DNA from 3 places in the Ralstonia sp. RRA genome. Region 1 is predicted to be linked to each of the others. Evidence: predicted binding sites of a transcription regulator. Region 1 holds the regulator's gene; each other region holds the start of a gene.
The links. Region 1 encodes FNR, which switches genes on or off when oxygen is low (the NO sensors DNR and NnrR bind a similar motif). Its sites were predicted from a motif close to TTGATNNNNATCAA; they were not measured.

Region 1 (3,252 bases):
ACCAGGCAGAAACCGTGTGCGTTGAGCATCTCCGGCAGCCACGCAGCGCAGACCAGCCCCCACACGCCAAAGGCGGCAATGGCGGCACCCGCCGCGCCACGCGCCCACTTTTGGCGAGACAGCCCCCGCATCCAGCCTGCCAATCCGGACATCATCAGCAGATTTGGCAAGGTACCCAGACCAAACGCCAGCATCACAACCGCCCCCGATGCCGCGTTGCCCGCCAACAACGCAACGGCCAGCGCCCCGTAAATCATGCCGCACGGTACCAGCCCCCATGCCAAACCCGTGACATAGCGCCGCACCAATGGTGGGCTGTGGCGCAGATTTTCACCCAGTCGCGCCCCCATTTTCGACAGGACGCCGGCAAAGTAACCCAGCACGCGTTCCAGCCAAGGATTGCGCCATGCATCACCCGTGGTCCGCACAACCAGCAGCAGGCCATAGGCGAGCAGCAAAGCGCTGGCGAATGCAAACAATCCGCGTTGAATCGGCAGCCACTGCTGGCGCCAAACCGTGGCACCGAGCGCACCCATGATGGCCCCCAACACCGCGTACATACTGATGCGCCCGGCATGCATGACCGTCTGCTCGAATGCCAGCCTGCGACGCGAAACGATGCGCACCGGCACCTGCCCGCGTTCAGCCGCCAACGCGATGCCGCTGCACATTGCCAAGCAATGCACACCGCCGAGCAATGCGATCAAAAAAACGCTTACGAGCGCGGCAACATTCATCTTTTTGACGCTCTTTTGATATGGACCAAAGTTAGTGTTTTGCTGACGGGAATTCCGTGCATTTCGCGCAATTCACGTTATCGGAACAATCCGATATCAGCATGGCGGCCGCTATAATAGGCCGCGGTTGCATCACAAGAATTTCTCATTTCACTTACTCGAAATTCACTCGCCCCCTGTGCTCACACGAATCGCACTCACCGACCAAGCTTCCCGTTGTTCCACTTGCGTACTCGGCCAGATCTGTCTGCCGGTGGGCATGAATTCGGAAGACGTGCGCAAGATGGATGAGTTGGTTGCCGAGCGCATCCGCATCAAGAAAGGCCAGACGCTCTACGCCCTCGGTGAGCCGCTCGAAGCCGTGTACGGCATCCGCTTCGGCACGCTCAAGACACATCTCACGCTGGAAGACGGGCGCCACCAGATCACCGGCTTCCATTTGCCCGGCGAGATCGTCGGGCTCGACGGCATTGGCGACATGTGCCACGTGTCGGATGCCACCGCGCTGGAAGACACCGAAGTCTGCGTGGTGCGTTACGACCAACTGCAACAGCTCTCGCGCCGGCTGCCCTCTCTGCAGCACCAGTTCTTGCGCATCATGAGCAAGGAGATCTCGCAGGATCACCACATGCTGCTGACGCTCGGCTCGATGCGCGCTGAAGAACGCCTTGCCGCTTTCCTGCTCAACCTGTCCAAACGCTCAGCTCAGCGCGGGTATTCGTCGACCGAGTTCGTGCTGCGCATGAGCCGTGAAGAACTGGGCAGCTATCTGGGCCTGAAGCTCGAAACCGTGAGCCGCCTGTTCTCGCGTTTTGCTGAGGCCGGCCTGATCCAGATCCGCCAGCGCCACGTCAAGCTCATCGACATGGCAGGCCTGCGCCAGGTGATGAGCGGCCAGGCCAGCTAAACCCGCCCACCTTCCAAGACGACATCCGCTCACACGAGCGGATGCTCGTGCGCCTCCAGCTTGCCGATGCCCGGCGACACGTACAGCGTGAGTGCGCTCGACAGTCCGCACAGCAACCAGAACACAAAGAACGACACCGTGTAGACCGCCTCGGCCGACACGGCAATCTGTTCTCCGAAGAAGCGCAGATCCGCCGGGTCCACCACCGCAAACACGACCAGCTCGGCCAGCGCCGCGCATAGAAACGCAGGCCAGAGAATCCACATCAGCAGGCGGCGTTTCATTGGACCTCCCCGTGGGCGGCATGGGCCGGCACGGAGACGGGCTTCTCGACGACCAAGCCGCGCCGCACGACGTTGTCATGAATGACGGGATCCGGATGCGACACGGCTAACCAGATGGTGACACCGCATCCGATCATGGCGACGAAGGGGCCGGCCATCAGCAGCCACGGCCAGGGCTCGCGCCACCATGGCCGGGCCGGAGCGGAAGATTGCATTGCCTGCATCTGTGTCTCCTGTTCTAAAAAACCGCATCAGCGCGGCACGATGAAACTCGACGGCTCGCGCAGCACGAGGCTTTCGCTACCGCTGTCTGCCTGGATTACAAAACGGATCTTGTGCGATCCGGCTCCCACGTCGTCTGCGGGACGGCGCACGCGGATCGGCAACAGGCGGTTGGCTGCCGGTGCCAACTCAAGCGTGGTCGATTCACCGCGTCCGCCCTGCACTTCCAGCTGCGGCAGTCCTTCCGCCGTGATGGTCACGCGCACAGGTTGCTCGGAGGCATTCATCAACTGCAGGCGATAGACGTTCTCGATCTTGCCGCCGTCCACCTCGCGCGCCAGCGCACCACGATCGCGAATCACGTCCACCTTGAGCGGCTGGCGCATCGTCAACGCAACGATGAAGCCCGTGATGAGCACCAGCATGATGCTGGCATAGATCAGCACGCGCGGACGCAGCAGATGGCGCCGCGCCTCTTTCGGGGTGAGCCGGTCGTGCATCGCGCGCTCGGAGGTGTAACGGATCAGGCCGCGCGGGTAGCGCATCTTGTCCATCACCTGATCGCAGGCGTCAATGCAGGCGCCGCAGCCGATGCACTCGTACTGCAAGCCCTGACGGATGTCGATGCCGGTCGGGCACACCTGCACGCAGATGCTGCAATCCACGCACGAACCGAGCCCCTGCGCCGCGAAGTCTGCACTGCGCGAGCGGCTGCCGCGCGGCTCGCCGCGCTGCGTGTCGTAGGTGACGACGTAGGTGTCTGGGTCGACCATCACGCTCTGGAAGCGAGCGTACGGGCACATGTAGAGGCACACCTGCTCACGCAGGAAGCCGGCGTTGCCCCAGGTGGCGAACGCGTAGAACAGCATCCAGAAGGTCTGCCACGGCCCGAGCGACAGCGTCCATGTCTCCATGCCGAGTTCACGGATCGGCGTGAAGAAGCCGACGAAGGTGAAGCCCGTCCACAACGCGATCATCACCCAGGCCGAATGCTTGGCCGCCTTGAGGCGCAGCTTGCGCAGGCTCCAGCGCTCACCGTCAAGGCGGATGCGAGCAAAGCGGTCGCCTTCGATATGCCGCTCGATCCACATGAAGATTTCGG
Region 2 (3,252 bases), 1.4 Mb from region 1:
TCCAGGCCCAGGTGGCCGAGCTGGCCGGTCTTGAGCGCGTCGATCAGGGCTGGGCTATCGACCAGGCCGCCGCGGCTGGTGTTGATGAGCATGGCGCCCGTCTTCATGTTCGCGAGCGCGCTGGCGTCGATCAAGTGGTGCGTATCGGCGTTGAGCGGACAGTGCAGACTGACGATGTCGGATTGAGCCAGCAACTCGGGCAGCGGTACGTAGCGCACGCCCAGTGCCACCAGCGAAGCCTGCGGAAACGGGTCAAACGCCAGCACCCGGCAGCCGAAGCCCGCCATGATGCGCGCGAACACCTGCCCGATCTGCCCGGTACCGACCACGCCGACTGTCTTGCCGTGCAGGTCGAAGCCCAGCAGCCCATCCAGCGAAAAATCGCCCTCGCGCGTGCGGTTGCAGGCGCGGTGCAGGCGCCGGTTGAGCGTGAGGATCATGCCGACCGCATGCTCGGCCACCGCGTACGGTGAATACGCCGGCACGCGCACCACCGTCAGCCCGAGGCGCTGCGCAGCGGCCAGATCGACGTGGTTGAAGCCTGCCGAGCGCAGGGCGATCAGCCGTGTACCGGCGGCGGCGAGCGCGGCCAGCACATCGGCGTTCAGACAATCGTTGACGAACGGGCACACCACCTCAAAGCCGGCTGCGAGCGGCGCGGTGTGCGCGTCGAGGTGCGCGCGCTGGAACACCAGGTCGAAGCCGTGGCCGCCGCGCGCCTGGGCGGCGCGGAAGCTGTCTTCGTCGTAACGGTGGCTGCTGAAGAAGAGGATGCGCATGGCGGCGGAGCGAACGGACGTGATGTCGACAGCTTACTCGCCCCGCCGGGTGTGACTGCGCTCAGAGCGTCAGCACGATGCGGCCATCCACCTTGCCGGCTTTCAGATCGGCGAAGACCTGGTTGATGTTGTCGAGCTTGTCGCGGTGGATGTGCGCGCGTACCAACCCCTCCGCGGCAAACTGCAAAGACTCCTGCAAGTCACGCCGCGTGCCGACGATGGAGCCGCGCACCGTAATGCCATTGAGCACCGTAGAGAAAATCGGCAGCGGAAAATCCCCCGGCGGCAGCCCGTTGAGCGAGATCGTGCCGCCACGCCGCACCATGCCCAGCGCCTGCGCGAACGCGCTGCGCGAGACCGCCGTCACCAGCACGCCATGCACGCCCCCGATCTCTTTCTGGATGACGGCCGCCGGGTCCTGCTGGGCGGCATCGACGACCAGTTTGGCCCCCAGCTCGCGCGCCAGCGCCAGCTTGTCGGGCGCAACGTCCACCGCCACCACATGCAGGCCCATGGCAATCGCATACTGCACCGCCACGTGCCCCAGCCCGCCGATGCCGGAGATGGCAATCCACTGGCCGGGCCGCGTGTCCGTCATACGGATGCCCTTGTAGACCGTCACACCCGCGCACAGGATGGGCGCGATCTCTTCAAAACTCACCTGTGCGGGCAGATGGCCGACATAGTTCGGATCGGCCAGCACATATTCGGCATAGCCGCCGTTGACGGAGTAGCCGGTGTTCTGCTGTTCGTGACAGAGGGTCTCCCAGCCGGAGAGGCAGTGCTCGCAGTGGCCGCAGGCGGTGTAGAGCCAGGGCACGCCCACGCGGTCGCCTTCCTTCACGGCCGTCACGCCTTCGCCCACCGCCGCCACGAAGCCAACGCCCTCATGCCCGGGGATGAACGGCAGGCGCGGTTTGACGGGCCAGTCGCCATCGGCGGCGTGCAGATCGGTATGGCAGACGCCCGAGGCGGCGATCTTGACGAGAATCTGTCCGCGCCCGGGTGTTGGGATCGGCACTTCCTCAATGCGCAGCGGTTCACCAAACGCGTGGACAACCGCGGCTTTCATGGTTTGGGCCATGGGGCATCTCCAGGTTGGGGGAGGTATCAGTCTGGTCGACGCCCGCCCCGTGTGGGTTGATGTGAGTCAACCGCCGGGTAGGCCTGCAAGGCTGTTAGCATGCCGGCATCTTCAGCCTTTTCCTGCGAGCAACCCCCTTGCCCGTCACCCCAACCTTCCTCTGGCACGACTACGAAACCTTTGGCGCCGTGCCGCGCCGCGACCGCCCGGCGCAGTTCGCGGGCATCCGCACCGATGCCGAACTCAATGAGATCGGCGAGCCGGTCGAATTGTTCTGCCAGCCCTCCAACGACTGGCTGCCGGACCCGGTGTCCTGCCTGATCACCGGCATCACGCCGCAGCAGTGCGCCAAGCAGGGCATTCCGGAGTACCGCTTCGCCCAGGCCATCGAGCGCGAACTGGGTACGCCCGGCACCATCGGCGTCGGCTACAACACGATCCGCTTTGATGACGAGGTCACCCGCCACCTGTTCTGGCGCAACCTGATCGACCCCTATGCGCGCGAGTGGCAGAACGACTGCGGGCGGTGGGATTTGCTCGACGTGGTGCGCACCACCTGGGCGCTGCGCCCCGAAGGCATCCAGTGGCCGAAGCACGAAGACGGCAAGCCGAGCTTCAAGCTGGAGCACCTCTCGCAAGCCAACGGCCTGGTGCATGAATCCGCGCACGATGCGGTGTCCGACGTGCGCGCAACCATTGCGCTGGCGCGCCTGATCCGCAACGCACAGCCGCGCCTGTTCGATTTCTGCCTGGCGCTGCGCAAGAAGGACCGCGTGCTTGCGGAGATTGGTGACGCATCGCGCCCGCTGCTGCATATCTCCGGTATGTACAGCGTGGAACGCGGCTGCATGGCCGTGGTGTGGCCGCTCGGCTGGCACCCGACCAACAAGAACGAACTGATCGTGTGGGACTTGGCGTTTGACCCGTCCGAACTGTTCCACATGGATGTCGCCACGATCCGCGAGCGCATGTTCACGCGGACGGCGGATCTGGCCGAAGGCACCACGCGCCTGCCCATCAAGTCGATTCACATCAACAAGTCGCCCATCGTCATCAGCAACATGAAGACGCTGCAGCCCGCGCAGGCCGAACGCTGGGGCATCGACTTCGCAACGATCGAACGCCATGCCGCCATTGCCCAGGGCGCGCCGGACATGCGCGAAACCTGGCGCCAGGTCTACGCCCGCGAGCTGGAGCCGATTGAAGACGTCGACCAGAACCTCTACGGCGGCTTCGTCAGCAATGACGACCGCCGCACGCTCAACGAACTGCGTACGCTGTCCGGCGAACAGCTCGCGCAACTGCACCCGGACTTCGCCGATGCGCGTCTGCCCGAGCTGCTGTTCCACTACCGCGCACGCAACTTCCCCGACACGCTCTCCGAAGAGG
Region 3 (3,252 bases), on a different replicon from region 1:
CACGCCATCCACACGCTGTCGCCGCGTATGCGCCGTGTGGTCTTTACCGGTATCTCGCCGACTGACCTGGCCGATCTGGCCGACATGTCGCCGGGCGCCGCAATCAAACTGATGTTTCCACTCAAGGCAAACGGCGCTGCCGATCGCACACTCGGCCGCGCCTACACCATCCGCCGCTACCACGCCGAGCGTGCCGAGCTGGAGGTTGACTTTGTCGTGCACGACGAGACGCCCACTGCGCAACACGGCCCCGCCGCGCGTTGGCTGGAGCACGCCGCCCCGGGCGATGAAGTGGAGTTTGCCGGCCCCAAGCGCGGTTTCCAGGCCAATCCCGCTGCACCGTGGACGTTGCTGGTGGGGGATGAAACCGCGCTGCCGGCCATCTTTGCCATTCTGGAGAGTCTGCCGGAGCGCACGCCCGTGCATGCCTTTATCGCCATCAGCGATGCCCGTGCGCAATTACCACTCGAAGGTGCATTTGCCGGGCACCCGCGCAGCCACGACATCCACTGGATCGAAGCCGATACGGCGCACGCGGGCGCCATGGTGGTGGGCGCGCTGAGCGCACAGACGCTGCCGACAGGCACACCGCAAGTCTTTCTGGCGGGCGAAGCTTCACTGCTCAAACAGGTGCGCACGCTGCTTGAAGACACCTGGGCGGTGCCGCGTGATGCCATCGATGCCAAAGGCTACTGGACAGCAGGGCTCACGCGCGAGCAACGCAAGGCGCAGGAGCGCCGCTAGGCCCCACCTGAGGCTGCGCGCCGGTACCGTCACGCCGCGCCGCGCACCCAATCACCCAGCACGCGCTGCCCATACAGCAGCGCGGCATCCATCGCTTCACGCGGTGAGCCGAACGTGCAACTCGGCAGCACGGGCTGCGAGCCCCTCATCGACTGCCCCTCCGCACTGCGGAAAACCACGTCGATACGGGCCGCCCAACCATGCTCGCCCGCCGGGATCACCCGAGGGACGATCTCCACGTCGCCACAGATCTTGTACACCGTGTTCCTCCATTTCCAGCGGATGCGCCCGCTGCCTTCAAATTAGCAATGGCTATGCCCACGCGTACCCGTTCTGAGGGGCTGGAGGAACCACGCTCCAATTTGATCTGGATCAAATCACGTCACATTTCGGCCGGCTTCGGTCTTTAGTCCCGCGCCAGGCGTGCCGTTGCAAGGGAGGACTCCCGCCCATTCCTGCTGATTTCCGCCTACCTGCGCGCCCACAAGGCGCGGCACATCATGCGCAAGAACCTCCCGGTCACCCAAGCCGAAACCGCACTCGCCCCCACCGACTACCTCATCTCCCGTACCGATCTCAAAGGCCGCATCGTCTTCGCCAACCCGGCGTTCGTGCGCGTGAGCGGCTACTCGTTGGAAGAGCTGATGGGCGCGCCGCACAATCTTGTGCGTCATCCCGACATGCCCGAGGCCGCCTTTGCAGACTTGTGGGCCACGCTGCAAGCCGGCAAGCCGTGGCGCGGCTTCGTCAAGAACCGCCGCAAGGACGGCGGCTTCTACTGGGTGCTCGCCAACGTCACGCCCGTGTTCCAGGGCAGCAACGTCGTCGGCTATACCTCCGTGCGCTCGATGGCCACGCCCTCGCAGATTGCGCGCGCGCAGCGCGCCTACGCCGCCATCAACGAAGGCGACACGTCCTACACCGTGCGTGCCGGTCGCATCCTGCGCACGGGCTGGCGACGCGCCGTCAATCTGTTCCAGCGCGACAGTTTGCGCTTCAGGGTCATCGGGCTGCAAAGCCTGATTGCCGTGGCCATCCTGATTGGCACGCTGTGGGCGCACATCGCATTGGAAGCAGCGGACCTGCACGACAAAACGTGGCTGGTGCTCAGCCGTGACTGGCTGTGGCTGACCGGTGTGGGCTGTGCGGGGCTTGCGACGATGTCGGGCGTGCTGCTGGCGCGCACGCTGATCCGCCCGCTGGAAGAAGCGGCTACGCTGGCCACGCGCCTGGCCGCGGGCGACCTGACCACGGCCGTGGAAGTCCGCTCCAACGATGAGTTGGGCGAGGTCATGCGTGCCATGGCCACCATGCGCGCGAGCCTGTCGTCCATCGTGCACGACATCCAGGATGGCGCCACCAACGTCGCAAATAGCACGCTGCAGATTTCCGCCGGCAACCATGACTTGTCGGCCCGCACCGAGCAGCAAGCTGCCGCGCTGGAAGAAACCGCGTCAAGCATGGAAGAGCTCACGTCCATGGTTGCGCAGAATGCCGATCACGCGCGCGAAGCCAGCGCGCTGGCCGAACAGGCATCGCACATCGCCGCCGACGGCGGACAGGTCGTGCAGCGCGTCGTGCAGACCATGGACGCCATCCGCGCCGACAGCCAGCGCGTGACCGAGATCATCGCCACCATCGAAAGCATCGCCTTCCAGACCAACATCCTCGCACTCAACGCCGCGGTGGAAGCCGCCCGTGCCGGCGAAGAAGGCCGCGGCTTTGCCGTCGTGGCCGGTGAGGTGCGCAGCCTCGCGCAACGCAGCGCGCAGGCTGCTGCCCAGAGCAAGGAGATCATTCGCGCGTCGGATCAGTCCGTGCGCGATGGCGTGGCGCTGGTGCACCAGGCCGGCGCCACCATGACGCAGATCGTGCAATCGGTGCAGACCGTCACGCAGCTCATGTCGGAAATCTCGGCCAGTTCGCGCGAACAGAGCAGCGGCATTGCGCAGATCAACGACTCGGTGTCGCAACTCGATGGAGTGACGCAGCAGAACGCCACGCTGGTGGAAGAAGCCGCAGCAGCCACCTCGGTGCTGGCACGGCAATCAGAAGAGCTGAAGCACGCAGTGGCGGTGTTCCGCGCGTGATGGCGTGCGGGCGCGCGTAGGCCTGCGCCCAGCCGCAGTTACACCGCGAAGCGCCCGTCGCGCTCCAGCAGCGCGGCCACCGCATCGGGCAGCAGCGGCTCGCTGAAGTAGTACCCCTGCAGCACGTCGCATTGGTGCGATGTGAGGAAAGCAGCCTGCGCGGCGTCTTCCACCCCTTCTGCGCACACCTTCACGCCCAGGTTGTGGGCGAGCACCACCACCGTCGTGCAGATGGCCGCGTCGTTGGAATCGCGGTCGATGTCCTTGACGAAGGCGCGGTCGATCTTGATGAGGTCGATCGGCAAGCGCTTCAGATAAGCCAGGCTCGAATAACCGGTACCGAAGTCATCAATGGCAATGCGCACGCCAAGCTGACGGATGGCGGTCAGGTCTTCGATGGTGCGCTCGGTGCCTTCCA

Region 2: the regulator FNR is predicted to act here: its motif matches at 1,920-1,933, upstream of adhP (alcohol dehydrogenase AdhP).
Region 3: the regulator FNR is predicted to act here: its motif matches at 1,107-1,120, upstream of V6657_RS21565 (PAS domain-containing methyl-accepting chemotaxis protein).

What each region holds. Positions count from the first base shown of each region.
Region 1 is NZ_CP146091.1:1,984,177-1,987,428, forward strand. It holds gene V6657_RS09755 (sulfite exporter TauE/SafE family protein) at 1-737, opposite strand, end outside; gene fnr (fumarate/nitrate reduction transcriptional regulator Fnr) at 916-1,644, shown strand; gene V6657_RS09765 (hypothetical protein) at 1,674-1,928, opposite strand; gene V6657_RS09770 (FixH family protein) at 1,925-2,152, opposite strand; gene ccoG (cytochrome c oxidase accessory protein CcoG) at 2,180-3,252, opposite strand, start outside.
Region 2 is NZ_CP146091.1:3,350,142-3,353,393, reverse strand. It holds gene V6657_RS16120 (2-hydroxyacid dehydrogenase) at 1-779, opposite strand, end outside; gene adhP (alcohol dehydrogenase AdhP) at 841-1,863, opposite strand; gene sbcB (exodeoxyribonuclease I) at 2,001-3,252, shown strand, end outside.
Region 3 is NZ_CP146092.1:773,906-777,157, reverse strand. It holds gene V6657_RS21575 (siderophore-interacting protein) at 1-744, shown strand, start outside; gene V6657_RS21570 (hypothetical protein) at 774-1,004, opposite strand; gene V6657_RS21565 (PAS domain-containing methyl-accepting chemotaxis protein) at 1,245-2,834, shown strand; gene V6657_RS21560 (EAL domain-containing protein) at 2,873-3,252, opposite strand, start outside.